4 regions of the Pantoea sp. SYBGC1 genome follow, and region 2 is predicted to be linked to each of the others. Evidence: predicted binding sites of a transcription regulator. Region 2 holds the regulator's gene; each other region holds the start of a gene.

Region 1 (7,663 bases), on a different contig from region 2:
GCCTGAAATAATACGGTTATTCGCCGGCATTACCGGCGCTTCAAATGCGCCGACGCCAAGCCGCAGCCCGACCAGCGCCGCCACGCTGCTGGCGCAGACGTGCAGCAGGGTGATTAGCGACCAGCCGATCATCGCCACGGCATACACCATACGCGCACCGAGTCGATCAATCAGCCAGCCCCCCGGGATCTGCAGTGCGGCGTAGATCCAGCCAAACGCAGAAAAAATCAGCCCCATCTGCAGCGGAGTGAGCTGTAACTCAGCGCTCAGCGCGGGCGCTGCCACGGCCAGATTAGCGCGATCCATATAGTTGATAATGATGTTCACAAACACCAGCGCCAGCATCAGAAAACGCGTGCGCCCGACGCGCACGCCAGCAGCAGGCGCGCCAGGGCTTGAGGGATCGTGCGCCATGGGCAGGGTTCCTGGAAACAGAGAGTATCCATCAAGCGAAACGCACAATGCTGTTTTTAGCAACCCTGTAGTGATAAGTTTGCAGCCGGCAGCAGGTTAAAACGCAGCGCGAACGAACTTTTCTGTCTGCGTAAACTCAGAGCATCACGCATAGTAAAGCGATAGCGGTTTCGCCATAGTGGCAGCCGGTAACCCGATTTCCAAGGAGGAGTTTGTGAAACTGAAAGCACTGGCGCTGGTCGCCGCAATGAGCACTGGCGCACTGTCGGGCATAGTACAGGCCGGAGAAGTGCCTGAGGGACCGCACGTGGTCACTTCCGGCCAGGCGAGCGTTGATGCGCGTCCCGATATGGCGACGCTCTCAATTATGGTCAGCGTCGCCTCCAAAGAAGCTGCCGATGCTAAAAAACAGGCTGACGCGCGCGTGGCGCAATATTTTGATTTTCTGCAAAAGAGCGGTATCGAAAAGAAAGATATCGATGCGGCTAACCTGAGCACCCAGCCAGAATATGACTACACCAAAGAGGGTAAGTCGGTACTGAAAGGCTACCGCGCGGTACGCCAGGTGGAAGTGACGCTGCGTCAGCTGGACAAGCTGAACGATCTGCTGGATGGCGCACTGAAGTCGGGCCTGAACGAAATCCGCACCGTTGAGCTGGGTGTGGCAGACGCAGAAAGCTATAAAGAGCAGGCGCGTAAAGCCGCGATTGCTAACGCGACGCAGCAGGCCAGCGCGCTGGCAGAAGGCTTTAACGCGAAGCTGGGCCCGGTCTACAGCGTTCGCTATCACGTAGCCAACTATCAGCCGATGCCGATGGCGCGCATGTATAAAGCTGCTGCCGCGCCAGCGGATACCACCGCGCAGCAGACGTACGAACAGCAGAGTATTCACTTTGACGATCAGGTCGATGTGGTGTTTGAAATCAAACCGAACGCCGCGACGCCCTGATAGCTGACAGCCGCAGCGGCATCTGCCGCTGCGCTATGCTCAGACCGTGACCTCATCCTGACGCAGCACCCGATGCCCGTGAGCAATCAGCGCGTCGGTGACGCTGCGCATCAGGCGACTCTCGGGCGCAAAGCGGTGCCAGTAGAGCATCCGGCGCTGATAGAGTCCCGGCGTCAGATCCACCAGCTCACCCTGCGCCAGTTCGCGCTCAATCTGCAGATGCGGGATCATACAGCAGACCGATCCCTGCCGCGCCAGCTGCACAAACGCCTCTGACGAGTTAACGATATGGCAGGGTACGCTGCCCGGTGACAGATCAAAATTCTGCTGCAAAAACGCCTGATGCATATCATCCAGATGGTCAAACGCCACCGCCGGCGCCTTCAGCAAAGCAGATCGCGTCACGCCGTTGGGAAAATAGCGGGCGGCAAAATCGGGTGAGGCGCAAAACAGATAGTCGAGCGCTCCCAGCTGATCGACCAGGCAGCTCGGCAGCGGCTGCGGCTGGATACTCACGGCGCCCACCACTTCGCCGCGGCGCAGACGTTCCTGCGTACGCGTTTCATCTTCTACCTGCAGATTCAGCCGCACCGGGGAGTCCGCCAGCACATCTTTCAGCGCCGGCAGCAGCCAGGTAGCAAGACTGTCGGCGTTCACCGCCAGCGAGAGCAGCAGCGGCGTGGTTCCGCTCTGATCGTCACCCAGCCACTCCTCTTCCAGCAGCTCAACCTGGTGCAGTAGCGCCAGCAGCTTCTGCCCCTGCTCAGTCGGGCGGGGCGGAACGGTGCGCACCAGCAGCGGCTGCCCAAACAGGTTTTCCAGCTGTTTGATACGCTGCGATACGGCTGACTGGGTAATACAAAGCTTCTGTGCGGCGCGTTCAAAGCCGCGCTCGCGAATCACTGCATCCAGCGCCTGAAGCGTACGGTAATCCGGGCGTTTCATTATTGTTCTCTCTCGTTCAGGGTGGAAAGTACTATGCCACAAAATGGCCGCGCTGTGCGGCGGGTGCATTTTTGCGGACTGGCTTCCAAAGGTAAAAATCGGTGGTGCGTGAGCCGCGCACTTTTACAGCGCGTTGTTTTATACTACGCGCACTTTGATGTCGCACAGGTTTTAAACATACCATGACCCAGGATGAACTGAAAAAAGCGGTAGGGTGGGCGGCGCTGCAGTATGTGCAGCCAGGCACCATTGTTGGCGTAGGCACCGGCTCAACGGCCGCGCATTTTATCGACGCGCTGGCCACCATGAAGCACCAGATTGAGGGGGCGGTCTCCAGCTCTGAAGCCTCCACCCTGAAGCTGAAATCGCTGGGCATACCGGTTTTCGATCTTAACGACGTGGACGATATCGCGGTCTATGTCGATGGTGCCGATGAGATCAATCCGCATATGCAGATGATCAAGGGCGGTGGCGCGGCGCTGACGCGCGAGAAAATTGTGGCGGCGGTCGCACGGAAGTTTATCTGTATCGCGGATGCGTCTAAAGAAGTTGATATCCTTGGCCGTTTCCCGCTTCCGGTTGAGGTGATCCCGATGGCGCGTGCTTATGTCGCGCGCGAGCTGGTTAAGCTTGGTGGCCAGCCGGAGTATCGGCAGCAGGTGGTGACCGATAATGGCAATATCATTCTCGACGTGCACAATCTGCAGATCCTCGATCCTGTCGCGATGGAAAAAAACATCAACGCGCTGGCGGGCGTGGTCACGGTCGGCCTGTTTGCCACGCGCGGCGCTGATGTCGCGCTGATTGGTACACCGGATGGCGTCAAAACCATTCTCAAATGATCTCTCCGGCGCGCCTGACGCGCCGTTTTTCCCCCGGCTAATTCTGCTTTTCTTTATCAGCCTGAATTTGGTGACTTATGTCACAAACAGAGCATGGAGAGCCGATTCCTGCTTTCTGCTCCTGGCTTCCTGCGATTTTGTATGGATTTGTGCTGCCTGAAAGCCGGGGCGTGCTGCCGTGGTCGCAATCGTTTGTATTGCCGCATTGCCAGAATTTGTTATTTTGGCAGAAGGTAATCTTATGGCACTCCACGTTGAATTCTGAATAGGGTCGGGAAATGGCAAAGGTATCACTGGATAAAGACAAAATTAAATTTCTGCTGGTGGAGGGCGTGCATCAGAGCGCGCTGGAGAATCTGCGCGCGGCAGGCTATACCAACATTGAGTTTCACAAAGGGGCGCTGGATGCGGAGTCGCTGAAAGCCTCTGTCCGTGATGCGCACTTTATCGGTATTCGCTCCCGCACCCAGCTCACGGAAGAGATCTTCGCCGCCGCAGAAAAACTGGTCGCGGTAGGCTGCTTCTGTATCGGCACTAATCAGGTCGATCTCAACGCCGCTGCCCGGCGCGGTATTCCGGTCTTTAACGCCCCTTTCTCTAACACCCGCTCCGTTGCTGAGCTGGTGATTGGCGAGATGCTGCTGATGCTGCGCGGCATTCCGGAAGCTAACGCCAAAGCGCATCGCGGTATCTGGAACAAAGTAGCAACCGGCTCCTATGAAGCGCGCGGCAAAAAGCTGGGTATCATTGGTTATGGTCACATCGGCATGCAGCTCGGCGTGCTGGCTGAAGGCTTGGGAATGCACGTTTTCTTTTACGATATTGAAAACAAGCTGCCGCTGGGGAATGCCACGCAGGTGCGCCACCTGTCGGATCTGCTCAATATGAGTGATGTGGTCAGCCTGCATGTGCCGGAGACCGCTTCAACCCAGAACATGATTGGCGCAGAAGAGCTGGCGCTGATGAAGCCAGGTGCGCTGCTGATTAACGCCGCGCGCGGCACCGTTATCGATATTCCGGCGCTGTGCCATGCGCTCTCCAGCAAACATCTGTCGGGTGCAGCTATTGACGTCTTCCCGACCGAACCGGCAACCAACAGCGATCCGTTTAATTCACCGCTGTGCGAGTTTGATAACGTTATTCTGACGCCGCACATTGGCGGTTCAACGCAGGAAGCGCAGGAAAATATTGGTCTGGAAGTTTCGGGCAAGCTGGCAAAATACTCCGACAACGGCTCGACGCTCTCTGCGGTTAATTTTCCGGAAGTGTCACTGCCGATGCACGGTGCCAGCGCCAGCCGTCTGCTGCACATTCACGAAAACCGTCCGGGCATTCTTACTGCCATCAACCAGATTTTCGCTGAGCAGAATATCAATATCGCGGCGCAGTTCCTGCAGACCTCGCCACAGCTTGGTTACGTGGTAATTGATATCGATGCGGAAAAAGATGTGGCGGATAAAGCGCTGCAGCTCATGCGCGCCATCCCGGGCACCATGCGCGCCCGCCTGCTTTACTGACTGGTGACGGGCATATGCCCGTCAGAACGAAGCATCCCACTGCCACAGCTTTGCCGGCGTCAGCACGGCGGGTAGCGGGATGTCCCATGCGGCTGCCGGCAGCGCCTCAACGCGCTGGCAGTCGTGGGCAATGCCAATCGGCAGACAGCCGTGGCGCTGCCAGTTCTGCAGCGTGCGATCGTAAAAGCCGCCGCCCATCCCCAGCCGTTGTCCACTCTCATCAAACGCCACCAGCGGAACCAGCATGACATCCAGCCGATCCAGCGTCGCTATCTGCGTAATATCCAGCGGCGGCTCCGGAATGCGCAGCTTATTCATGACCAGCTGTGTCTCAGGGGTGTAACGCAAAAACAGCAGGTTGCCTGGCGCAAACGGATGCAGTACCGGCAGATAAACCGCTTTTTTTTGCTGCCAGAGACGGGCGATCAGCGGGCGGGTATTGATTTCACCGTCGGTGGAGAGAAACAGCGCAATGTTTTGCGCGGCTGAGACAGGCGCCAGGTTAATCGCGTGCTCAGCCAGCTGTTCGGCCGCTTCACTCTGCTGTTCAGGCGTCAGATGCCGGCGCAGATGGCGGATATGCTGACGCAGCAGCTGGCGTTCGGAATAATCGATAGCTGACACAGGATCTCCCCGACGAGTGGATTAGCTTGCGCTGACTATAACATGCAAAAGAGGGGGAGGGGGACTGGCTTCAGGCAGTAGCCGCAGTCGCAGCTGACGCTACTACCTGAAATGACGCCGGGTAAAACAGAAAAGAGATCTCCGAGATGCCGCCGCAGGCTGTAACCCTTGAACCCTTGGTTCAAGGTGAGTATGCCGTCGCAACCATCAGGCTTCTCGGACGAACCGAGCATGCTCACAGGCTACAGAGCGTCACACTCTGTTGGTATGAAATATCGGCTCAGGGGACTGGCCCGCTTGCAAACATCTCAGAGAAACAGGACTTCATCGTTGCTCTGGCATGAGAACCATGAAGTATTATTCGAATTTAGGGCCCTGGCGGTCGGTAATGCGACCCTGCTCAACTAAAGCCTGTTCAATCGTCTGCTGCAGCATGCGGATACGTTGTTCCATGTTTGCTGCATAGTCACGCGTTTTACCTTTCTCTTGCGCCAGCTCGTGGCAGATATTTAACGCGGCGATGAACACCAGTTGCTCTGTATTTGTGACTCTAGTGCGAACTTTTAAATCTTGCAACCGTTGATTGAGGTCCTCTGCGGCAAGATTTAGCGCATCCTGCTGTTCAGGCGGACAATTTACTCTCAAAGAACGACCAAAAATTTGTATATCTACCGGTTGTGCAGACATGCCACCATCCTGACTGATTACTTCGTTCGCTCCACCCGGCTCGCCACTGGCCCGGAAGGTGCGCAACTATATAGACGCGGGTAAGAAGATACAACCCCTTTTCTGGAAACCCTGAGGCACCTGGTGGTAGCATATCACGAACTTATTCTGCCAACGACGACCAAAGCTTATGTCTTTACAGAACGCAACACCCACTTACAACGCGCTGGCCGCAGCCCTCTCTCAGCAGGGTGTGGGCATGACGCCTGCCGAAATGCACGGACTGCTGTGTGGCATCCTGTGTGGCGGTAATCAGGACGCCAGCTGGAAGACGCTGGTGCACGATCTGGCCAACGAAGGCATGGCTTTCTCGCAGAGCCTGGCACAGCCGCTGCAGGCGCTGCATGACAGCCTGACCACGACCCTGGAAGAAGATGGTTTTCTGTTTCAGCTGATGCTGCCGGATGAAGAGGATATTACCGTGTTTGACCGGGCTGATGCGCTGGCGGGCTGGGTCAATCATTTCCTGCTTGGCCTGGGCGTCACGCAGCCTAAACTGGATAAAGTCACCGGTGAAACCGGCGAGGCGATTGACGATCTGCGTACGATTGCTCAGCTTGGCTATGAAGAAGATGAAGATCAGGAAGAGCTGGAGCAGTCGCTGGAAGAGGTGATTGAGTATGTGCGCGTCGCGGCGCTGCTGTGCCACGACACCTTCACACGCCCGCATACGCCAACCGCACCGGAAGTGCAGAAACCTACGCTACACTAAGCGCGTCATTGCGGGCAGCGCTGCTGCCCGTTATCAACAGGGAGTGCAACTATGATCACACTGGAACAGTTCCGGCAGCGTCGTCAGGCGCTGATTACGCAGATGGCCCCCGGCAGCGCGGCGCTGATTTTTGCAGCACCTGAAGTCACGCGCAGCAACGACACCGAATATAGCTACCGGCAAAACAGTGACTTCTGGTATTTCACCGGGTTTAACGAGCCGCAGGCGCTGCTGGTGCTGATCAAAAGCGATGAACATCATAATCACAGCGTGCTGTTTAACCGCATACGCGATCTCACTGCCGAGGTGTGGTCTGGCCGTCGCCTCGGGCAGGAGGCTGCGCCAGCGAAGCTGGGGGTTGATCGTGCACTGCCGTGGGATGATATTGGCGAACAGCTGCACTTGCTGCTGAACGGCCTTGACGTGGTGTATCACGCGCAGGGCGAATATGGTTACGCTGACCAGCTGCTGTTTAGCGCACTGGAAAAATTACGTCGCGGTTTCCGGCAGAATCTCAGCGCACCCGCCAGCGTGACCGACTGGCGTCCCTGGGTGCATGAGATGCGGCTGTTTAAAAGCGCAGAAGAGATTGAGATCCTGCGTCAGGCGGGAAAAATCAGCGCGCTGGCGCATACCCGCGCCATGCAGCAGTGCCGCCCCGGCATGTATGAGTATCAGCTTGAAGGGGAGATCCACCACGAATTCTCCCGCCACGGCGCGCGCTTTCCCTCCTATAACACCATTGTCGGAAGTGGCGAAAACGGCTGCATTTTGCACTACACCGAAAATGAAAGCGCAATGCGCGACGGCGATTTGGTGCTAATCGACGCCGGCTGTGAGTTTCACGGTTATGCGGGTGATATTACCCGTACCTTTCCGGTAAACGGCAGGTTCACGCCGCCGCAGCGGGAAATCTACGACATTGTGCTGGCTT
Region 2 (7,663 bases):
ACACGATTAGCAATAAATATGCTGCGTTAACCGCCTGAAACCGCTCATTTTTGCTGCACAGCCCTTGTGTTGATGGATTTAATAAAAAAGACCTTACCTTTTGTAAAAAAAGTGGATTAGAATCAATCCGGCGCTGATCGCTGATCAGAATTTTCTAATATTGCCGCGGTCTGCTTCTGCAGCCTGCCGAACCTGTAACCGGACTATGCGTTTACTGATTACGCTTTTCATACTGGCTTTTGCTCAGCTGTTTTTTAACGTGGCCGCTGCTTCACCGCACAAGCCGGTTAACGCCAGCCTGCAGAAAGCGGAGAAAAAGAGTGCGCGCGACGATGAACGCCGCAAACGACGTCCGGTTAAAACCTCGGCTAAAAAAACACGCGTCACGCCCGTACAAAAAGTTAAATCGAAAAAAAGCCTGCACGCAGAACCGCCTGTGACTTCCCGTACCGCCCGTAAAAAAGCGCCCGCCCTCTCTGCCAGCAAAAAATATGGTCATCAGCGTACCAGCCGGAAAACAGCGGCAGCGGAAGAGAGTAATGATGCGCTGACCGGTATCAGGCTCAGCAAATCCCACCGCCTGCGCTATCAGAAGGCGCGTGAAACCGCCATGACTAAACTTATGGGCCAGCTGGGCAAACCTTATCAGTGGGGTGGCACCTCTCCGCTTACCGGATTCGACTGCAGTGGCCTGGTCTGGTACGCCTATAAAGATCTGGTCCGTTTCAAGCTGCCGCGCACGGCCAATGAAATGTATCATCTGCGCGATGCCGCTCCCATCAAGCGCGAAATGCTGGAGAAAGGCGATCTGGTGTTTTTCCGCATCAATAATCGCGGCACAGCCGATCATGTTGGCGTTTATCTGGGTAACGGCAAATTTATTCAGTCGCCGCGTACCGGCAAAGATATCCAGATCAGCGCGCTGGGTGAAGATTACTGGCAGAAGCACTATGTTGGCGCACGCCGCATGATGACGCCTAAAACCATTCGTTAGCAGTTGCGCAACATGCCGCGCGCGTCCCGGCCTGACTACACGCCAGTTGTCGGACTCTAAATATTTTCATCTGACCGCAGGTAAAAATCTCGTTTTATGCCCCTTGCCTTGCTAGAATCGCCGCCTTTCGTTGCGCAACACCTTTTGCGCACGCTGCTGTCATTATCTGTTGCGGTTAATTACTCGCCCTGAATCAGCCATTTTTACGCTGGAATGAGGCAGAAAACCCTGCGCAGACGCAAACGTTTAACACTATACTTATCATAAAGTTGCGATAGGTTTAAGAGGTCCATTTTCATGGCAACAATTAAAGATGTGGCAAAACGCGCTGGCGTATCAACGACCACGGTTTCGCACGTCATCAATAAAACGCGCTTTGTCGCTGAAGAGACGCGTAATGCCGTGTGGGAGGCGATTAAAGCGCTGCACTATTCTCCCAGCGCCGTGGCGCGCAGCCTGAAGGTTAATCACACTAAAACACTGGGGTTGCTGGCAACGTCCAGTGAAGCCCCCTACTTTGCTGAAATCATCGAAGCAATTGAAAATCACTGCTTCGCTCAGGGCTACACGCTGATTCTGGGCAACGCGCACAATGACCTGCAAAAGCAGCGCGCCTATCTGTCGATGATGGCGCAAAAGCGGGTAGATGGCCTGCTGGTGATGTGCTCTGAGTATCCGGACGATCTGCTTCAGATGCTGGAAGAGAATCGCAATATTCCGATGGTGGTCATGGACTGGGGCGCTTCCCGCGGTGATTTTACCGATACCGTGCAGGATAATGCCTTTCAGGGCGGCTACCTGGCCGGTCGTTACCTGATCGAGCGCGGTCATCGCGATATTGGCGCTATCCCGGGCCAGCTGGAGCGCAATACCGGCGGCGGACGGCACGCCGGCTTCCTGCAGGCGATGCAAGAGGCGGGGATCGCGGTGCGTGCGGAGTGGATCGTGCAGGGCGATTTTGAACCTGAGTCGGGTTATCAGGCGATGCAGCAGATCCTGAGCCAGAAGCAGCGTCCTACCGCTGTGTTCTGCGGCGGCGACATCATGGCAATGGGCGCGATCTGCGCCGCCGATGAGATGGGCCTGCGCGTTCCGCAGGATATTTCGGTGATCGGCTATGACAATGTGCGCAACGCCCGCTACTTTACGCCGGCGCTGACGACAGTGCATCAGCCCAAAGCTCAGCTGGGTGAAAAAGCGCTGGAGATGCTGCTGGACCGCATTACCAGTAAACGCGAAGAGCCGCAAACGATTGAAGTTCAGCCCAGCCTGATTGAGCGTCGCTCGGTCGGGGATGGTCCGTTTCGCGACTATCGCCGCTAAGCGCGGCGCTCGCTGAGCCACTCATGATTTAGCGTCTCAGCATCTCCCAGGTATTCCAGCAGCCAGGCCAGCGCCGGCGACGCCCGCTGCCCGGCCCAGCTGACGCAGCAGGGACTCTCCGGAAAAGGCTGCGGCAATATCAGCTCCACCAGCGCGCCGCTATCCAGTAGCGGCCGCGCCAGGTGTCCCGGGATCATCCCTACGCACAGGCCAGCCTGCAGGCAGTCGATTCCGGTTTCCCACTCCGGCACCACCAGCCGGCGCTGATTATCCAGCGTCCACGTCATACGGCGCGGTAGCGCGCGCGACGTATCTTCCAGCACCAGCGACGGCCAGGCGCGCAGCGCCTCTTCGTCAGGATGCGCGCTCTGCGCCAGTGGGTGATCCGGACTGACCACGCAGCGCCAGTTAAGGGCGCCCATATCCTGAAAAGCAAAGCGTCCGCCAACCGGGATCGCCTGCGTGGCACCAATGGCTACGTCAACCCGGCCATCAGCCAGCGCATCCCATACGCCGTTAAACACTTCATAGCTGATGATCAGCTCCATATCGGGAAAGTGGCGATAGAAATCTTTCACCAGCTGGCGCGTGCGCTGCGGCTTGACGATACAATCAACGGCAATAGTGAGCTGGCCGCGCCAGCCGTTGGCCAGCTGCTGACACTGCCGTCGCGTCGCCAGCATTTTTTTGATAACAGAGCGGCCTTCACGCACAAAATGCTCGCCGGCTGGCGTCAGAACCACTTCCCGATGCTGGCGTTCAAACAGCTCCACGGCCAGCCAGCTCTCCAGCTGCCTGATGGTATAGCTGATAGCAGAAGGCACGCGGTGCAGCTCCTGCGCTGCCGCGCTGAAACTGCCGGTGCGGGCGACGGCGTCCGCCACCTCAAGCGCATATTCAGACCACATATTTTTGCCTTCAAAAAATTTAACAGCACTCTGCAAATATTAGCGTTTCACAAAGCTGACTGCACCCTTTTACACTCCTCCGCGTTTCCCTGCCGAATGAGAAAAATAGTGATGTCATCTAAAGGATTTCTGCCCTATCTGGCGCTGCTGAGCATGCTCGGCTTTCTCGCCACGGATATGTATCTGCCCGCATTCAGCGATATGCAGCGTGATTTTGCCACCGCTCCGGGTGTTATCAGCGCCAGCCTGAGCCTGTTTCTGGCGGGCTTTGCCTGTGCGCAGGTGGGCTGGGGACTCCTCTCTGACCGAATTGGCCGCAAACCGGTTTTACTGGCGGGCCTCTCAATATTTGCCCTGAGCTGTCTGGCCATGCTGTGGGCCGACAACGTCTGGCTGATGCTGGCACTGCGCTTTATTCAGGCTGTGGGCGTCTGTGCCGCCGCCGTGAGCTGGCAGGCGCTGGTTATCGATCGCTACCCTAAAGCGCAGGCCAATAAAGTGTTTGCCACTATTATGCCGCTGGTGGCGCTCTCTCCTGCTCTGGCTCCGCTGCTGGGTGCCTGGCTGATGAGTCATTTTCACTGGCGCACTATTTTCCTGGTGCTGACGCTGATTACGCTGGTGCTGCTGGCAGGTACCCTCAGACTTCGTTCGCCGCGTATCTCTCAGGCGGCGCGCGGCGATCAGCCTGGCTGGCTGACGCTGCTCGCTACCCGCGCCTACAGTGGCAATGTGCTGATTTACTCCGCCTGCTCTGCCAGCTTCTTTGCCTGGCTGACGGGCTCCCCCTTTATTCTGGCGGCCGCAGGCTTAACCCCGGCCGATATCGGGCTCAGCTATGTGCCGCAGACGATGGCTTTCCTGATTGGCGGTTTTGGCTGTCGTGCGCTGCTTAATCGCTTTCAGGGCGCGCAGCTGCTGCCGTGGCTGCTGCTGATTTACAGCCTGAGCATTCTGAGCCTCTTTGCCGTTGCGCTGCTTCCCGCGCCGTCGCTCTTTGCCCTGCTGCTGCCTTTTTGCGGGATGGCGCTGGCAAACGGCGCTATCTACCCGATTGTGGTTGCCAGCGCGCTGGCGCCGTTCCCGCACGCCAGCGGTAAAGCAGCCGGTTTACAGAATCTGCTGCAGCTTGGCTTATGCTTCCTTGCCAGCCTGATTGTCTCGGCTGGTTTGCAGCAGGCGCTTTATCACACTACGCTGGTAATGGTAAGTACGGTGGTGCTCGCCTGGATGGGCTTCGCCTGGCAGCGCGCAACAGCAAAATCAGCCGATATCGCCCATCCCTGCGAAGACAACGCATAAGCCGGTCTGGTGCTATTTTGCCAGAGAGCGATCTGCCCGCCGTCCCGCGGCAGGTCGCTGTCTCTTCTGATATTCATAACAAGAACAGCGCTCCCGGTCTTACCGGGACAGCCTCTGCGTGCGGCCAGGCCGCTGCGCATTGCGTGAGTCCGGACTATTCATACCTCTGTTAATGTGGTTTAGCTGCGCACGGCACCACCCTGCGTTCTTTCACAGACCTGATGCAGATCCTTCTGTTTCCCGGGTCCTATTTACAAGGTGATGGAGAAGCTATGAGTTCATCATGTGCAGAAGCAGTCACTCCCGAAGAGAATGCGTGGTTTCGTATTGCCCGGGAGTTACTTGAACAGGCAAATATTCGCGTTAATGGTTCACGACCGTGGGATATTCAGGTTCATCATGCTGACTTTTTTAAGCGCGTGATACAGGAAGGCTCACTGGGTCTGGGCGAAAGTTACATGGATGGGTGGTGGACGTGCGAACGACTGGATATGTTTTTTCAGCGCGCGCTCAGACATCATCTCGATCACCAGCTGCCGCACCACTTCAAAGATACGCTGCGCATCGCCGCTGCACGGCTGACCAATCTGCAATCAAAAAAGCGCGCCTGGCAGGTCGGCAGAGCGCACTACGATTTGGGTAATGACCTGTTCAGCCTGATGCTGGACCCGTATATGCAGTACTCCTGCGGCTACTGGCATCATGCGGACACGCTGGAAGCGGCGCAGGAAGCCAAGCTGGATCTGATCTGCCGTAAACTGCAGCTTGAACCCGGCATGTCTCTGCTGGATATCGGCTGCGGCTGGGGCGGGCTGGCGGAGTTTGCTGCCCGCCGCTACGGTGTCAGCGTATATGGCGTCACTATCTCCCAGGAGCAGCAAAAGATGGCACAGCAGCGCTGCGCCGGGCTGGACGTCACGATACTGCTGCAGGATTATCGCGACCTTGAGCAGCAGTTTGACCGCATCGTTTCCGTCGGGATGTTTGAGCACGTTGGCCCGAAAAATTATGCGACCTATTTCAGTGTGGTTAACCGCAACCTGAAACCCGGCGGCCTCTTTCTGCTGCACACTATCGGGGCGGTAAGAACCGATATGCGGGTAGATCCGTGGATCGATAAATATATTTTCCCGAATGGCTGCCTGCCCTCTGTGCGACAGATAGCGGACGCCAGTGAGCCTTATTTTATTATGGAAGACTGGCACAACTTCGGGACCGATTATGACACCACGCTCATGGCGTGGCATACGCGTTTCCTGGCGGCGTGGCCGCAGCTCTCTGCCCGCTATGATGAGCGTTTTAAGCGTATGTTCAGCTACTATCTCAATGCGTGTGCAGGTGCCTTTCGCGCCCGGGATATTCAGCTGTGGCAGGTGATGTTCAGTCGCGGCTATGAAGGCGGGCTGCGCGTTGCGCGCTAGGTTAAAAAGGCGCGCTGCGCGCCTTTACTGAAGTTTATTCTGCCGGTCCGGCCGGCGCTGTTGCCGCGGCAATCAGGGCGGCTTCACGCTGCGCCATAACGCGCTCAACGGTATCCACAATCGCCTGCGTTTGCGGATCGATTTCGATATTGACCTTATGCCCCAGCTTTTTGCTTCCCAGCGTGGTGCGCTCCAGCGTTTCCGGGATCAGGTGGACGCAGAATTTGGTTTTGGTTACATCGCCGACCGTCAGGCTGATGCCATCAATACCGATATAGCCTTTGCGCAGAATATATTTTATCTGTTCTGCATCCTGCAGTCTGAACCAGACTTCGCGGTTATTTTCCGACTGAATGATTTTGCAGATTTCAGCGGTGGTCATAATATGACCCGACATCAGGTGTCCGCCAATTTCATCGCTGAATTTAGCCGCACGCTCAATATTGACTCTGTCACCCACCTGCAGCGCACCCAGATTGGTAATGCGCAGCGTCTCTTTGATCAGGTCAAAGCTGACCCGATCCTCTTCGATGGCCGTTACGGTCAGGCAGCAGCCGTTGTGCGCCACAGACGCCCCCAGCTCCAGCCCTGGCAGCAGGGCTGCATCAAGACGTACAGTATGAGTGCGAAACAGCTCTTTCTCTTCAATGGCGACGATTTCCGCCACGCCCTGCACAATACCCGTAAACATAACTATCCTCTCCACGCGTTTGTCTTAGCTTATCACAGCCTGCCAGCACAACTTAATTTGCGCATGCGCAATGGTTGCATAAAAGGCAAATAAATTTGTTATCATTATTTGTTCCGCGTGCGGGCTCTGGCTGCATTGAGCGCGCATTCGCCGGGAATAATTTCTCTCTCTTAATTAAACAGGTGATACGTGCAGAAGTATTTAACAGAAGCGCGTCAGCTGCTGGCCCTCGCAATCCCGGTGATCCTCGCTCAGGTAGCCCAGACTGCGATGGGATTTGTAGATACCGTTATGGCCGGTGCGGTAAGCGCCACGGATATGGCCGCCGTTGCTGTTGGCACCTCTATCTGGCTTCCCGCCATTCTTTTTGGCCACGGTCTGCTACTGGCACTGACGCCAGCCGTTGCGCAACTCAACGGGTCCGGACGACGTGAACGCATTGCCGAGCAGGTGCGCCAGGGGTACTGGCTGGCGCTGGCCGTGTCGCTTGTCATTATGGTTGTGTTATGGAACGCGGGCTATCTTATCCGCGCAATGCATGACATTGACGCCGATCTGGCCATTAAAGCGGAAGGTTACCTGCATGCGCTGCTCTGGGGGGCACCGGGCTATCTTTTTTTCCAGGTGGCGCGTAACCAGTGCGACGGTCTGTCTAAAACCAAACCCGCCATGCTGCTGGGCTTTCTCGGGCTGCTGACCAACATTCCGCTGAACTACATCTTCATTTATGGCCACTTTGGTATGCCGCGTCTCGGCGGCGTGGGGTGCGGCGTGGCAACCGCCTCCGTCTACTGGGTGATGTTTCTGGTGATGCGCTTCTGGCTCCGGCGTATGCCGGCGATGCGCGATATTCGCATGGCCTCACGCTGGTCAGCGCCCTCGCGCGCTATTCTCACGCGGCTCTTTTCGCTGGGATTACCGGTAGCGCTGGCGCTGTTCTTTGAAGTTACGCTGTTTGCCGTAGTGGCGCTGCTGGTTTCACCACTGGGCATTGTGAATGTCGCAGGACACCAGATCGCGCTTA
Region 3 (7,663 bases), on a different contig from region 2:
CTGGTGCTGGTGACGCATAATATGCAGCAGGCGGCCCGCGTGTCGGATTACACCGCGTTTATGCATCAGGGACAGCTGATTGAGTTCGGCGAAACCGATCGGATTTTCACCGCACCCGGTGTACGCCGCACCGAAGAGTACATTACCGGCCGGTTTGGTTAACGCCGGTTACCGGGGCGTCATCGCGTTCTAACCCAGGGGCGCATGAATGCGCCCCCTACGGGGGGATGGGGATAAATGTAGGGGGCGCATTCATGCGCCCCGGGCCGCGGGATATCGTACGGGCGTCATCACATTTCGTACGTAAATTCACCCAGGGGCGCATCAATGCGCCCCCTACGGGGGGAGGGGGATAAATGTAGGGGGCGCATTCATGCGCCCCGGCTTGCGGGATATCGAACGGGCGTCATCACGTTTTGTACGCGAATTAACCCCGGGGCGCATTCATGCGCCCCGGGTTGCGGGCTATCGAACGGGCGCATTTATGCGCCTCAGGCACCCCTTACGGGGCGTACCCTTGTGCGGGCAGAGGCTGACCATCCAGCCATGCTTTTCCGTCGCGCATCACCAGCCGGCCATCGGTGAACCAGCTAATGGCCAGCGGATAGATGGCATGCTCCTGATGCTGCACGCGTGCCGTTATCTCTGCTTCATCATCACCGGAAAAAATCGGTACCCGCGCCTGAAGAACGACCGGACCGCCATCCAGCTCATCGGTGACAAAATGCACCGACGTGCCGTGCTCTTTATCGCCGTTCTCCAGCGCCTGGCGATGGGTATGCAGGCCAGGATATTTTGGCAGCAGGGAAGGGTGGATGTTCAGCAGGCGATCGTGATAGTGCGCAACAAAGGCGCTGCTGAGAATGCGCATATACCCTGCCAGCACTACCAGATCGGGCTCAAAGGCATCTATCTCCTGCATCAGCTGGCGATCAAAAGCTTCGCGATCGGGAAAGTCGCGGGGCGACAACGCCAGGCCCGGCACGCTCGCCTGCTGCGCGCGCGTCAGGCCATAAGCGCTCTCTTTATTACTGAAAACGGCAGCAACGCTGCCGTTGATCCGCCCGCTGGCGCAGGCGTCAAGGATGGACTGAAGATTGCTGCCGTTGCCGGAGATCAGTACAACCAGTTTTTTCATGAATTGATAACCACACGCTCTGCGGAATCAGACGCTTTAATAACACCGATTTTCCACGCCTGCTCACCGGCATCCTGCATCAGCTGGACCGCTTTGTCTGCTTCAGCCGGGCTGAGGGCAATCACCATGCCGACGCCGCAGTTAAAGGTGCGATACATCTCATGGCGGCTGACGTTACCCGCCTGCTGCAGCCAGCTGAACACCGCCGGCCACTGCCAGCTCTGCTCATCCAGTACCGCCTGCGTATTGTCAGGCAGCACGCGCGGAATGTTTTCCCAGAAGCCGCCGCCGGTAAGATGGGCAATGGCGTGCACATCAACCTGCTCAATCAGGCTCAGAATATTTTTTACATAGATGCGGGTCGGGGCCAGCAGGTGATCGGCCAGCGACTTACCTTCCAGCTGCTCGCGTTCCGGATCGGTGGCGCTGACTTCCAGAATCTTGCGCACCAGCGAATAGCCGTTGGAGTGCGGGCCGCTTGCCCCCAGGGCAATCAGAACGTCACCATCCTGAACTTTACTGCCGTCGATGATCTCCGATTTCTCCACCACGCCGACGCAGAAGCCGGCGACATCGTAATCTTCGCCGTGATACATGCCCGGCATTTCCGCCGTCTCTCCCCCTACCAGCGCACAGCCTGACTGCAGGCAGCCTTCGGCAATGCCGGTGATCACCGCAGAGGCGGTATCAACGTCCAGTTTGCCGGTAGCGTAGTAGTCGAGGAAGAACAGCGGCTCGGCGCCCTGTACCACCAGGTCGTTCACACACATCGCAACCAGATCGATGCCGATGCTGTCGTGACGCTTAAGATCCATCGCCAGGCGCAGTTTGGTACCGACGCCATCCGTTCCCGAAACCAGCACCGGCTCGCGATATTTCTGCGGCAGCGCACACAGCGCGCCAAAGCCGCCCAGCCCACCCATTACTTCCGGGCGGCGGGTTTTCTTTACTACGCCTTTAATACGGTCAACCAGATCGTTACCAGCATCAATATCAACACCGGCGTCTTTGTAGCTGAGAGAGGTTTTGTCGGTCACTGCGGAATCCCCACGCGATTGCGATTGGTGGCAAAAATTAAGCGCGGCAATTCTAACAGCGCAGGCAAACGTTTGCGAGTCTGATCTCACGCCCGATATTCGTTGTGTCAGATTTTCTTGATTCCGCTATTCTCAGGACAGGCAGCCATCCCCTTGCGCGATCCGCTGTGGCGCAAAAGCAAAAAGGCGGTATAATCCGGCGATTTTTTTTTAGCTCAACTCAATTCCGGGAGAACAATCATGAAAATCGTGGAAGTCAGACACCCGCTGGTTAAACACAAACTGGGCCTGATGCGTGAGCATGATATCAGCACCAAACGCTTTCGCGAGCTGGCCTCGGAAGTGGGCAGCCTGCTGACCTATGAAGCCACCGCCGATCTTGAAACCGAACGCGTAACGATTGAAGGCTGGAACGGCCCGGTTGATGTTGATCAAATCAAAGGTAAAAAAATTACCGTCGTCCCTATTCTGCGTGCCGGTCTTGGCATGATGGAAGGGGTACTGGAGCACGTGCCGAGCGCGCGTATCAGCGTGGTGGGTGTCTACCGCGATGAAGAGACGCTGGAGCCGGTGCCCTATTTCCAGAAGCTGGTCTCTAACATCGAAGAGCGCATGGCGCTGGTTGTCGATCCGATGCTGGCGACCGGTGGCTCAATGATTGCCACCATCGACCTGCTGAAAAAAGCGGGCTGCAGCAGCATCAAGGTGCTGGTACTGGTGGCGGCACCGGAAGGCATTGCCGCGCTGGAGAAAGCGCATCCGGACGTTGAGCTGTACACCGCGTCAGTCGATCAGGGGCTGAATGAGAAAGGCTATATCATTCCGGGTCTCGGCGATGCCGGCGATAAGATCTTCGGCACGAAGTAATGTTTACTCCGGGCTGTTTTGCTGGTCGCGTTGCCTTCGGGCAGTGCCCGAAACCGTTGCCTGCGCCGGCAGGCTTCGCGCTGGCCGTGAACCCATTGCCGCCAGCAACGCCCGGCCTGCAGCTGCAGGCAGAATATGCATTACCATTTTCAAAAAATAGTATTTGAGCAGCCGACCAGAGAGTCGGCTTTTTTTTAACAAAAAAACAGTAATTAACCGCCTGTCATACAGGAAGGGAAGGGGATACGATGACGAGACGTGCCATTGGGGTGAGCGAACGCCCGCCGCTGCTGCAAACCATTCCACTCAGCCTGCAGCATCTGTTTGCGATGTTTGGTGCCACGGTGCTGGTGCCGATCCTGTTTCACATTAACCCGGCGACCGTGCTGCTGTTTAACGGCGCAGGTACGCTGCTCTATCTGTTTATCTGCAAAGGTAAAATACCTGCTTATCTCGGCTCCAGCTTCGCCTTTATTTCACCGGTACTGCTGCTGCTGCCGCTGGGTTACGAAGTGGCGCTGGGCGGCTTTATCCTGTGTGGTCTGCTGTTCTGCATTGTGGCGCTGATTGTGAAAAAAGCGGGCACCGGCTGGCTGGATGTGATGTTTCCACCCGCCGCGATGGGCGCTATTGTCGCCGTGATCGGGCTGGAGCTGGCAGGCGTGGCGGCCAATATGGCGGGCCTGCTACCGGCAGAAGGTACGGCACCGGACAGCACCACCGTACTGATCTCCATGGTGACGCTGGCGGTCACGGTGTTCGGCTCCGTACTGTTTCGCGGTTTTCTTGCCATCATCCCGATTCTGATTGGTGTGCTGGTGGGTTATGCGCTCTCATCAATGCTGGGCATTGTTGACTGGCGCAGCGTGGAGAACGCGCCCTGGTTTGCGCTGCCAACCTTCTACACGCCGCGCTTTGAGTGGGCGGCCATGCTGACCATTCTGCCTGCCGCGCTGGTGGTGATTGCCGAACACGTCGGGCATCTGGTCGTGACGGCAAATATTGTGAAGAAAGATCTGATCCGCGATCCGGGGCTGCACCGCTCCATGTTCGCGAACGGCCTCTCAACCATGTTCTCCGGCTTTTTTGGATCAACGCCCAATACTACCTATGGTGAAAACATCGGTGTGATGGCGATCACCCGCGTTTACAGCACCTGGGTTATTGGCGGGGCGGCGATTTTTGCCATTCTGCTCTCCTGCGTGGGCAAGCTGGCGGCAGCGATTCAGGCGATTCCGGTGCCGGTGATGGGTGGCGTATCGCTGCTGCTGTATGGCGTGATCGGCGCTTCCGGTATTCGCGTGCTGATTGAATCAAAAGTGGACTACAACAAAGCGCAGAACCTGATCCTGACCTCGGTGATCCTGATCATCGGCGTGAGCGGTGCCAAAGTTCATATCGGTGCGGCAGAGCTGAAAGGCATGGCGCTGGCCACGCTGGTCGGCGTTGCGCTGGCGCTGATTTTCCGGGTTATCAATATCTTACGTCCGGAAGAGGTGGTGCTGGAGGCGCAGGAGCAGCAGGACCGCTAAGCGCGGCAGCCGGGCAGGGACGCCCGGTTCATCTCTGCAGAGGATCGTGATAAACTTGCGCCGTTTTCTGCCCGCTCACTTGCTGAGGTACTTCTGAACACGCCGGCACAGCTCTCACTGCCACTCTACTTACCCGATGATGAAACCTTTGCCAGCTTCTGGCCAGGGGAGAATCCGTCGCTGCTTGCCGCACTGCGCGGCGCACTGGCGCAGCAACACGGCAGCTATCTCTACTTCTGGTCGCGCGAAGGTGGTGGACGCAGTCACCTGCTGCACGCGGCGTGCGCTGAAATGTCTGCCCGCGATGAAGCGGTAGGCTATGTGCCGCTGGATAAACGGACCTGGTTTGTGCCGGAGGTGCTGGAAGGCATGGAGAATCTGGCGCTGGTCTGCATCGACAATATTGAGTGTATCGCCGGGGAAGCGGAGTGGGAGATGGCGATATTTGACCTCTATAACCGCATTCTTGAAACCGGTAAAACCCGCCTGCTGATCACCGGCGATCGGCCGCCGCGCCAGCTCAGTCTCGGCCTGCCCGATCTGGCCTCTCGTCTCGACTGGGGACAAATCTATCGTCTGCAGCCGCTCTCAGATGAGGATAAATTACAGGCGCTGCAACTGCGTGCCGGGCTGCGCGGTTTTGAGCTGCCGGAAGATGTCGGGCGTTTTCTGCTGAAGCGTCTCGATCGTGAAATGCGCACGCTGTTTGAAACGCTGGATCGTCTCGATCGCGCCTCTATCAGTGCCCAGCGCAAACTGACGATCCCGTTTGTTAAAGAGACGCTCGGACTCTGACGTTACCCTTTCTGATACTGCCGGAAACGCCGCTGCAGCTCACGCAGCTGATCGATACGCGCGTCATAACGCGCCTGCTTCAGGCTGCCAAGCGGCACCTGTGCGCTGGCGCTGCCCAGCGCGGTAATAGCCTGATCGAGCTGGCCGCTGAGCGCCAGGCTCTCCGCCCGCGCTGACAGCTCTTCATCGCGTAATCCCTGTGCCGCCGACGCCTGCGCCAGCAGATCCCAGGCGTTAAGATCGTCCGGATGGGCAAAGGTATAGCGGTTGAGGATGCGGCTGGCGCTGGCGGGCTGTTTCGCTTCGACATAAGCGTTAGCCAGGTTGAGCTGCAGCACCGGATTAGTGCCGCCGCCGCGGGCGCTGCTCAGCATGGCGATCGCCTGTTGCGGCTGGTTGAGCCCCAGCTCGATATCGGTCATCAGATCAAGGAACCAGACGTTGTCAGGCTGCTTCGCCAGCAGCGGCGCCAGCGTACGTTTAGCATTCGCAAAATCTTTGGCCTGCAGAAACTGCACCGCTTTGCCATACTGCGCGGCCTGCTGTTCACGCAGATTGCCTTTCGCATACTCATTCAGCAGATCGTCGGTGAGCTGATTGCGGCCGGTAGGATACATGCCAAGCACGCGCACCTTCGCCATATAGAAATCCTGCGACGACTGTACCACCACCGGACGCATCTGGTTTGCGCGGTTGCGCGCGTCAGAGAGACGGCTGTCGGGCAGCGGGTGCGTCAGCAAAATTTCCGGCGGGCGGGAGGAGAAGCGCGTCTGGTCGGCAAGCTTCTCCAGGAAAGCGGGCATCGCCTGCGGATCAAAACCGGCCCGCTGCAGCACCTGAATACCGATGCGATCCGCCTCCTGCTCATTACCCTGCGTAAAGCTGATAATGCCCTGCTGGGTGCCTGCCAGCGTACCGGTCAGCGCCGCCATCCCCGCCTGCGGATTTGCCATCGCCAGCAGAATAGAACCCAGCGCGCCAACCCAGGTCAGCGGCGCGCTGCGTTTCTGCTCCTCCATGGCGCGCGCCAGATGGCGCTGCGTCACGTGTGAAATCTCATGCGCCATCACCGAGGCGAGCTGGCTCTCATTATCGGTATAGCGGAACAGTGAAGCGTGCAGCACCACGTTGCCGCCAAAAAAGGCAAAGGCGTTGAGCTCGTCATTCTGGATCAGGAAAAAGTGAAACGGCGTGCGCACTGAACCGGCGTGCGCGACCAGACGCTGCCCCAGCGCATTAATGTACTGGTTCAGCAGCGGATCCTGAATCAGTGGCGCACTGGCCCGCAGCTGGCGCACGTAAAAATCGCCCATCTGCAGTTCCTGATTAATAGAGAGCGTGGAACCCGCCGTCGTGCCGATGTCAGGCAGATTATCACTGAGGTCGGCGCGTGCGCTGAGGGCTGGCGTCAGCAGCAGCGCAGGAATGAGGGTGGCCAGTACGGAGATACGCAGTCGTTTTAACATGCCTCGATCCTGATGATGCTCATCTGTCGCCGGACAGAAGAGAGGGTAAATGTTCGATGTGAATCGGGTTTTCTGCTCTGTCGCTATCTTAACCGCAGGCCGACGGGTTGCAAAGAGAGCGGTCGCAGAAGCGCAAAACAGAGCGTGCAGAGCGATGAGTCGCTGATTTGCCGCAAAAAATTGAACAGTAATGCAGCGACAGATATAAGGTTATGCTGCAATGAATTCAAAGTTACGTAAAGTTGCTCAAAAATATTGAATCTGGCATGGATTTTTCCAGGTATTCTCTGAAAAACAGGGCTGACCCGGCCTTAACTATCACTCTGTTCCATCAGCTTTTTTTATCATCAGCGCAGGATAAAAATGGACCTTAACAGAAATTAATGGTCAGGATTAATCTGTTCGTCAACCCGGCCGGTAAGCATAAGTAAACCGATTTCCCGGCCATCCTATTCTGCAGCGCTGCCATAGTGACCATCGAATTCCCTGTTTAATCAGCACCGCTAATTATGTTGCGCGCAACTAAAGCGCGATTACACCGCGCCGGTCAGTCACGCCGTTCCGCATACGCTGTGGTATAGATAAGGCACTTTTTTTCCCCTATGGACTGTTAATACACGTGCCGTGTATGCCGGAGAGTATGTATGCGTTCAGCAGTAAGCTACGCCCTGATTGCTGTTCTGGGAGGCGTGGTCGGAGCAGGAATAATTAAAGGAGACGACCTCTATCAGCGTGTAGCGAAACATTTTACCGCTGAGCCTGCCGATCCCGAAGGATTCTGGAGCACGCCCGCCGTTGAAGGCTATGGCAAAATTCATTACGAAGCGG
Region 4 (7,663 bases), on a different contig from region 2:
TGGAAAGGAAACGCCGGGTTGATATCGATGATCAGGTTACGATTGGCGGTGGCGTGCTTCACCAGCACGCTGTCAAGCCAGGCGGGCAGGGTAGCCTGCCAGCGCTCGCGCCAGTTCTGCGGCAGCGTATACTCCAGTCCGGCCACGGCCAGATCGTCCAGCGTCAGCTGCCGGTTGCTGCGCGTCCAGCTGCCGCTGGCGCGCAGGATACCGTTAACCCAGCGGGAGCTGAACTGCGTAAGTCTGACGCCTTCAGGCGAGAACTCTGCGTTAACGATAGGATCATCCAGCGTCAGGCTGCCATTAATAAAGTTGCCGGCATTCATCGCCAGGTAGCCTTCGTTACTCTGCCAGTCGCCGTTACGCAGGGTAATGTCCCGCAGCGTAAGATCGAGATCGGTGACCGCCCAGTCCGGTCCCTGCAGCCGGGCGTCGGTGACATCCAGACGGTTAATCGTGACCGCAGGAGCGGTCAGCAGCGGGCGCAGGAAATCATGCAGCGACTGGCTGGTCTGCAGACGGACATCATTCAGGCGCAGCTGATCAATGCTCCAGTTGCCCTGGTCGTCACGCTCCGCCCGACCAGTTACCGATCCCCGGGCGATATCCGCACCTATCGTGGTCAGCTGCAGACGGCGATGCGCCACGTTGCCCTGCAGCAGGACGTTATCACCAGCCAGACCGTTCAGCGTCAGCTGCGCAGCGCTTATCTGAAACTGCGCGTCACTGCCCAGCATATCGGCAGGCACAGGCTTCCATGGAACGATACCGCCATTGACGCCGCGGGCAGAGAGCGGCAGCGTCGTGCGCGGGCTTTCGAGACGCACATTTCGCAGCTGCAGGCGGTTGGCCTGAACGGGTAGCATGGTGGATGGCGTCTGATTGGCGAGATTGATCTCCCCTTCATGAATTTCAATACTGTCAAAATGAAGCCAGTCGCTGAACTGCACCATCGCCAGGCCAAGATCGATGCGTTTAGCCACGACAACCGCAGGCTGGCCATCGTGACCAAAACTGAAATTATCCAGCACGATATGTGAAGGGGAAGAGAAGTTGTGCTCAATTTTACTGACGGAGAGATGCCACGCAGTTTTATCACTTACCCAGCGGCTAAACCAGCCGGCGCCCCACTGTGTCTGCACCAGTACATAACCGATCACCAGCAGCAGCAGAATCAGCAGTAATAGAGTAAGGAAAAACTTGCCCAGGAATTTCATTGCATTCATCCATCGCGATCGTTGTCCGGTCAGTGGTTGTTATGCCTGAATTACTGTTACAGCTCAACCGTCTGGCGAAAAATGCGGATAAATAGCAGGCAGGCGGACGCCTGCCTGCTGCGCTATTTTTCCTGCGGGAAAATAAGATTAAGCACGATCGCGGTAATACCGCCGGCAGCAATACCGGAAGAGAGCAGCGTTTTCAGCCATTCTGGCGCAAACTGCAGGATCAGCGGCTGCTGAGAGACACCGAGTCCGACCGCCAGCGATAGCGCAATAATCATGATAGCGCGGCGATTAAGCGGCTCGCGGGAGACAATGCGCACGCCGGAAGCGGCGATGGTGCCGAACATTACGATAGTGGCACCGCCCAGCACCGGTTCCGGAATATGCTGAACAAAGCCGCTGACCGCCGGAAACAGCCCGAGAACCACCAGCATCAGCGCCACCACAAAGCCTACATAGCGGCTGGCCACGCCGGTCAGCTGGATCACACCGTTGTTCTGACCAAAACAGGAGTTGGGAAAGGTGTTAAACAGGGCAGAGACGCAGGAGTTCAGGCCGTTTGCCAGCACGCCTCCTTTCAGACGCTTCATATAGAGCGGGCCGCTGACCGGCTGTTCTGAAACGTCAGAGGTGGCGGTGATATCACCGATGGTCTCCAGCGAAGTAACCATAAAGACCAGCATCAGCGGGATCAGCAGATTCCAGTCAAAACCCAGCCCGTAATAGAGCGGTGAAGGCACAGCCAGCAGCGGCTGCTCTACCGGTGCCGCGCTCTCCGGCAGCATATCCAGTCCCCACGCCAGTGCATAACCCACCGCCATCGCGATCACCAGCGATGCCACACGCAGATAGGGATTGCGCTGACGGTTAAGCAGAATAATCACCAGCAGCACGGCACCTGCCAGCAGCAGATTTTCAGGCGCGCCAAAGCTGTGATCGTTCATAGCAGCAAAGCCGCCGCCAATTGAGGTCAGCCCGACCTGAATCAGCGAGAGACCGATAATCATCACCACGATGCCCGACACCAGCGGCGTAATAATCCGGCGTGCAAGATGCAGCACGCGCGACAGCAGCATTTCGGTACAGGAGGCGACCATCAGCGTGCCAAACAGCGCTGCCATCATGGTGGGCACATCCGCGCCACCATTCTTCAGCGCCATACCGCCCATAATCAGCGGCGTGACAAAGTTAAAGCTGGTGCCCTGAATCGACAGCAGCCCTGAGCCCACCGGTCCCCAGGTTTTAATCTGCAGCAGCGACGCCACGCCGGAGGCAAACAGCGACATACTGATGATGTGCTGCGTATCCTGTGCCGGCAGCCCCAGCGCCTGGCAGATCAGCAGCGCCGGGGTGATCACGGCGACAAACATCGCCAGCAGGTGCTGACAGGCGGCAAATAGCGTCTGCGGCAGCGGCGGGCGATCCTCAAGACGATAAATCAGTTCGCTTTTTGTCGTGGCAGACGCACTGGCGGGCGAAAGGGGTTCGGCACGATTAACAGACATGACAGGCTCTCAGTAACAGCAAAGTGGCGATTTTAAACGGTTGCCCGCTGAAAGCAATCGTTTGCATCGCTGCGGCTGATGACCGGCTGGACAATTTTTCAGCGGGCGAGCAGGGCGCGCCTGGAACCGGCCTCTAGGCGTGGCTGTAGCGTTCAGTTTCCGGCAGCCAGCGCTCAATCAGCGCCTGTGCCTGTTCGGGGTAATATTGATGGATATGACGCGCTACGTGCTGCACTTCGGGGATCATGGCCTGATCGCGCAGCAGGTCAGCGACCCTGAATTCAGCGTTGCCGGTCTGCCGCGTGCCCAGCAGCTCGCCGGGACCGCGAATTTCCAGATCGTGCTGCGCAATCACAAAGCCGTCGTTGCTGTCGCGCAGTACCTGCAGGCGACGCTGAGCCGTTTTGCTCAGCGGGGCTTTATAAAGCAGCACGCAGTGTGAGGCGACAGCGCCGCGTCCGACGCGCCCGCGCAGCTGATGCAGCTGTGCCAGGCCAAGCCGTTCCGGGTTTTCGATGATCATCAGGCTGGCGTTAGGGACATCCACGCCCACCTCAATAACGGTAGTGGCGATAAGCAGCTGGATCTCGTTCGCTTTGAACGCGGCCATTACCGCCTGCTTCTCAGCAGGCTTCATACGACCGTGCACCAGGCCGGTACGCAGATCGGGTAGTGCCACGCTCAGCTCCTGCCAGGTCGCTTCCGCGGCCTGCGCTTCCAGCACGTCCGATTCATCAATCAGGGTGCAGACCCAGTAGGCCTGACGTCCCTCCAGACAGGCGCTTTTTACGCGTTCAATAATCTCGCTGCGGCGCGTGTCCGGAATGGCAACCGTTGTGACCGGCGTGCGGCCCGGCGGCAGCTCATCAATAGTCGAGGTGTCGAGATCGGCGTAGGCGGTCATCGCCAGTGTGCGCGGAATGGGTGTCGCGGTCATAATGAGCTGATGCGGATGAAAACCCTGCTCTTCGCCTTTTTCCCACAGCGCCAGCCGCTGATGCACACCAAAGCGGTGCTGCTCATCAATAATCACCAGCGCCATGCCGCTAAACTTCACCTGCTCCTGAAACAGCGCGTGCGTGCCCACCACCATCGCCACCTGACCGCTGGCGATCGCCGCCTGCTGCGCTTCGCGCGCTTTGCCTTTCTGCTTGCCGGCGAGCCAGCCAATCTCGATGCCGAGCGGCGCAAACCACTGACGGAAATTTGCAGCGTGCTGCTCGGCCAGCAGTTCAGTCGGTGCCATCAGCGCCACCTGTTTGCCGTGGGCAATGACGTTAAGCGCTGCCAGAGCCGCCACCAGCGTTTTACCGGAGCCAACATCGCCCTGTACCAGGCGCAGCATCGGATAGTCATTAGCCAGATCGCGCTCAATCTCCTTTACCACGCGCTGCTGTGCGCCGGTCGGAGAGAAAGGCAGCGCGGCCAGCAGCTTGTCCACCAGCGTATGGCAGGGTGGCAGCGGCAGCGCATGATGACGCTGTGCGCCCGCGCGCACGGCCAGCATGCTGAGATTATGCGCCAGCAGCTCTTCAAGAATTAATCGTTTCTGTGCCGGATGGCGGCCGGTTTCCAGCTCGCTGAGCCGGAGATCGGGCGGCGGCCGGTGCAGCGTGCGCAGCGCATCAGGCAGGCTGATCAGCCCGCCGCTCAGCTCTGACGGCAGCAGCTCAGCGATGGCACAGCTCTCCAGGAGAGTCAGCGCCTGGTCGGTAAGATTGCGCAGCGTGGCCTGACGTATTCCTTCCGTGGTGGGATAGACCGGCGTCAGGGTTTCCTGCAGCTCAACGCCGCCCTGCTCACCCTGAACGCGGTATTCAGGATGGATAATTTCGGCGCCGCGCTGTCCGCGCTTGATTTCACCATAAGCGGTGACGCGGCGGCCGGGCGCCAGGCTGTTTTTCATGCCGGCGGTAAAGTTAAAAAAGCGCAGAGTGGCAATCCCGCTGCCGTCGCCAATCTGGCATACCAGCATGCGGCGGCGACCAAAGGTGACTTCGCTGTTCAGCACCTCGCCTTCGATGGTGGCCCAGATACCAGGCAGCAGATCGTTAATTTTGTAGAGCTGGGTGCGATCTTCGTAGCGCAGGGGCAGATGCAGCAGCAGATCCTGGATAGTAAACAGGCCGAGTCTGGCCAGCTTAGCGGCCTGGCTGGCGCCGACGCCGGTCAGGGTACTGAGCGGTATGGCATCCAGCAGCCGGCCTTTCATTTCCGACCCGTGGCTTGCATGGCGGACCACCAGCTGGCATCAGCATCGATACCGCCCTGCATGTTGATCTGCGGATAGGGCAGGCCTTTCTGCTTCGCCACGCGGGCGAGAACCGGATAGCCGCCTTCAAACAGCAGACGCTGCTGCTCTTCTTCATCCAGCAGGCTGTGCTTACGCTGATACATGCCGGCATTCTGTCGCTGGCGCTGCGCTTCATACAGAATCAGCGCCGAGGCCACAGAGACATTTAGCGACTGCACCATACCTACCATCGGAATAATAATATCCTGGTCAGCCAGCGCCAGCGCGTCGGCGGTGATGCCGGTTTTTTCCTGACCCATCAGAATGCAGGTCGGGCGGGTGTAATCGATAGCGCGAAAGTCGACCGCCTTGTCTGAAAGGTGGGTGGCGAGCACCTGCATGCCGCGATCTTTCAGATGGCGTACCGCTTCCGTAATATGCGTATGGGTTTTAACTTTTACCCAGCTGTTGCTGCCTGCGGAGGCCGAAACCATCGTGCGCATCCGCACGCTGGGCCAGACGGCGTGAACCTCATGAATGCCCACTGCGTCTGCCGTGCGGATCACCGCAGAGACATTGTGCGGCTTGTGCACCTGCTCCATGCAGACGGTGAGATCGTGCTGACGCAGCGCCAGCATTTCCTGAATTCGGGCAAAACGTTGAGCATTCATGCATTAATTACGGTTACGGTGGACTTTAATCACATCTGGCATCACGCGAATTTTGCGCATGATGTTTGCCAGATGGACGCGGTCGTTAGCAGTCAGACGGATAAAGGCGCTGTAGACGCGGCCATCGCGCTCTTCGGTATTCAGGCTCTGAATATTCGATCCCGCCGTGTTAATGGCGGCGGTCAGGTTCGCCAGCGCACCCTGGTGGTTAAACATATCCACCTTAATCTCCGCCACGAATTCCTGATCGGTTACCTTATCCCACTCTACCGCCATAAACTTCTCGGGCTCTTTCTGGTAGCCACGGATATTACGGCACGATTCATGGTGCACGACCAGACCCTTACCAGGGCTGACGTGTGCGACAATCGGGTCGCCGGGAATAGGACGGCAGCACTTGGCGAAAGTGATCAGTACGCCATCCGCGCCTTTGATCGGCAGTTTTTTGCTGCGCTTGCTGCTCTGCGCCGCATCCGCAGCGGACTGCAGCAGGTTTTTCGCCACGACCACGCTCATGGCGTTGCCCAGACCAATTTCAGCCAGCAGATCGTCCATGCTGGCGAGCTTCATACGCTCCAGCTCCAGCTGCACGTTTTCTGCCGGTATCTCAGCCAGCTTTTTACTGCCGCCCAGCGCATGGCTCAGCAGACGACGCCCGAGGTTAACGGAATCTTCACGCTTGAGGTTTTTCAGCAGCTGACGGATCTTGGCGCGCGCTTTTGAGCTGACCACAAAGTTGAGCCAGGCAGCGTTCGGGCGTGCGCCAGGCGCGGTGATAATCTCGATTGTCTGTCCGCTGGTGAGCGGCTGTGACAGCGGATAGGGCTGACGATCGACGCGTGCACCCACGCAGGCGTGGCCAATGTCGGTATGTACCGCGTAGGCGAAATCGACCGGCGTCGCACCCGCAGGCAGCTCAACGATGCGGCCTTCCGGCGTAAATACGTAGATTTCATCCGGGAACAGATCGGATTTAACACTTTCGATAAATTCAAACGAGCTGCCGGCGCTTTGCTGCAGCTCCAGCAGGCTCTGCAGCCATCGCTGAGCGCGGATTTGTGCGGTCGTGCCGCTTTCGCCCGCTTCTTTATAGGCCCAGTGGGCTGCCACCCCCATCTCTGCCATCTGATCCATATCTTCGGTACGGATCTGCACTTCAACCGGCACGCCGTGCGGGCCAATCATGGACGTGTGCAGGGATTGATAGCCGTTGGCTTTGGGGATAGCGATATAATCTTTGACGCGGCCGGGACGCGGTTTATACAGGCTGTGCATCTGACCCAGCACGCGATAGCAGGTATCGAGATCTTTCACCACCACGCGGAATGCGTAGATATCCATGATCGAGTGAAAACGCTGCTCTTTGAGGTGCATTTTGCGGTAGATCGAGTAAAGATGCTTTTCACGTCCGCTGACGCGGCAGGGAATGCCCGCCTCCAGCAGACGCCCGTCAATTTCTGACAGGATCTTCTGAATCATCTCTTTACGATTACCGCGCGCCGCTTTTACCACCTCTTTGATCACCCGAAAACGATTAGGGTAGAGCGCTTCAAATCCCAGCTCTTCCAGCTCTGTTTTCAGATGATGAATACCAAGACGGTGCGCCAGCGGGCTGTAAATCTCCAGCGTCTCCAGCGCAATGCGGCGTTTTTTATCCGGACGCAGGGCGCCCAGCGTGCGCATATTATGCGTACGGTCAGCCAGCTTGATCAGAATGACGCGGATATCCTGCACCATCGCCATGATCATTTTGCGGAAGTTTTCAGCCTGCGCTTCTTTCTTGTCGCGGAACTTCAGCTTGTCGAGCTTGGATACGCCTTCCACCAGTTCAGCCACGCTCTTGCCAAACAGCTGTTCCATGTCCTGGTAGGTGGCAGGTGTATCTTCGATCACATCATGAAGCAGCGCGGCCATCAGCGTTTCATGGTCGAGTTTCATCTCGGCCAGAATGCAGGCCACGGCAACAGGATGAGTGATGTAGGGCTCACCGCTGGAGCGAGTCTGTCCCTCGTGAGCATCACGTGCGACAAG

What was found. The regulator PurR, encoded in region 2, represses purine synthesis genes. The targets are predictions, from matches to a motif close to CANGCAAACGTTTGCNTG.
Region 1: the regulator PurR is predicted to act here: its motif matches at 3,332-3,349, upstream of serA (phosphoglycerate dehydrogenase).
Region 3: the regulator PurR is predicted to act here: its motif matches at 2,237-2,254, upstream of purM (phosphoribosylformylglycinamidine cyclo-ligase).
Region 4: the regulator PurR is predicted to act here: its motif matches at 2,779-2,796, upstream of AC2CF9_RS15600 (nucleobase:cation symporter-2 family protein).

The regions. Positions count from the first base shown of each region.
Region 1 covers NZ_JBXUNM010000013.1:25,999-33,661, reverse strand. The annotation lists gene AC2CF9_RS16840 (MFS transporter) at 1-414, opposite strand, end outside; gene AC2CF9_RS16835 (oxidative stress defense protein) at 629-1,363, shown strand; gene AC2CF9_RS16830 (LysR family transcriptional regulator ArgP) at 1,403-2,308, opposite strand; gene rpiA (ribose-5-phosphate isomerase RpiA) at 2,491-3,150, shown strand; gene serA (phosphoglycerate dehydrogenase) at 3,429-4,667, shown strand; gene AC2CF9_RS16815 (5-formyltetrahydrofolate cyclo-ligase) at 4,689-5,291, opposite strand; RNA gene ssrS (6S RNA) at 5,426-5,609, opposite strand; gene zapA (cell division protein ZapA) at 5,649-5,978, opposite strand; gene AC2CF9_RS16800 (YecA/YgfB family protein) at 6,148-6,729, shown strand; gene pepP (Xaa-Pro aminopeptidase) at 6,781-7,663, shown strand, end outside.
Region 2 covers NZ_JBXUNM010000001.1:339,291-346,953, reverse strand. The annotation lists gene AC2CF9_RS01670 (C40 family peptidase) at 206-994, shown strand; gene purR (HTH-type transcriptional repressor PurR) at 1,292-2,317, shown strand; gene punR (DNA-binding transcriptional activator PunR) at 2,314-3,225, opposite strand; gene punC (purine nucleoside transporter PunC) at 3,334-4,527, shown strand; gene cfa (cyclopropane fatty acyl phospholipid synthase) at 4,800-5,948, shown strand; gene AC2CF9_RS01645 (riboflavin synthase) at 5,983-6,639, opposite strand; gene AC2CF9_RS01640 (MATE family efflux transporter) at 6,829-7,663, shown strand, end outside.
Region 3 covers NZ_JBXUNM010000008.1:126,640-134,302, forward strand. The annotation lists gene pstB (phosphate ABC transporter ATP-binding protein PstB) at 1-162, shown strand, start outside; gene purN (phosphoribosylglycinamide formyltransferase) at 503-1,138, opposite strand; gene purM (phosphoribosylformylglycinamidine cyclo-ligase) at 1,135-2,175, opposite strand; gene upp (uracil phosphoribosyltransferase) at 2,416-3,042, shown strand; gene uraA (uracil permease) at 3,291-4,574, shown strand; gene hda (DnaA inactivator Hda) at 4,668-5,369, shown strand; gene bepA (beta-barrel assembly-enhancing protease) at 5,372-6,835, opposite strand; gene AC2CF9_RS14110 (DsrE family protein) at 7,480-7,663, shown strand, end outside.
Region 4 covers NZ_JBXUNM010000011.1:20,125-27,787, forward strand. The annotation lists gene AC2CF9_RS15595 (AsmA family protein) at 1-1,217, opposite strand, end outside; gene AC2CF9_RS15600 (nucleobase:cation symporter-2 family protein) at 1,340-2,728, opposite strand; gene recG (ATP-dependent DNA helicase RecG) at 2,862-4,940, opposite strand; gene trmH (tRNA (guanosine(18)-2'-O)-methyltransferase TrmH) at 4,937-5,632, opposite strand; gene spoT (bifunctional GTP diphosphokinase/guanosine-3',5'-bis pyrophosphate 3'-pyrophosphohydrolase) at 5,636-7,663, opposite strand, start outside.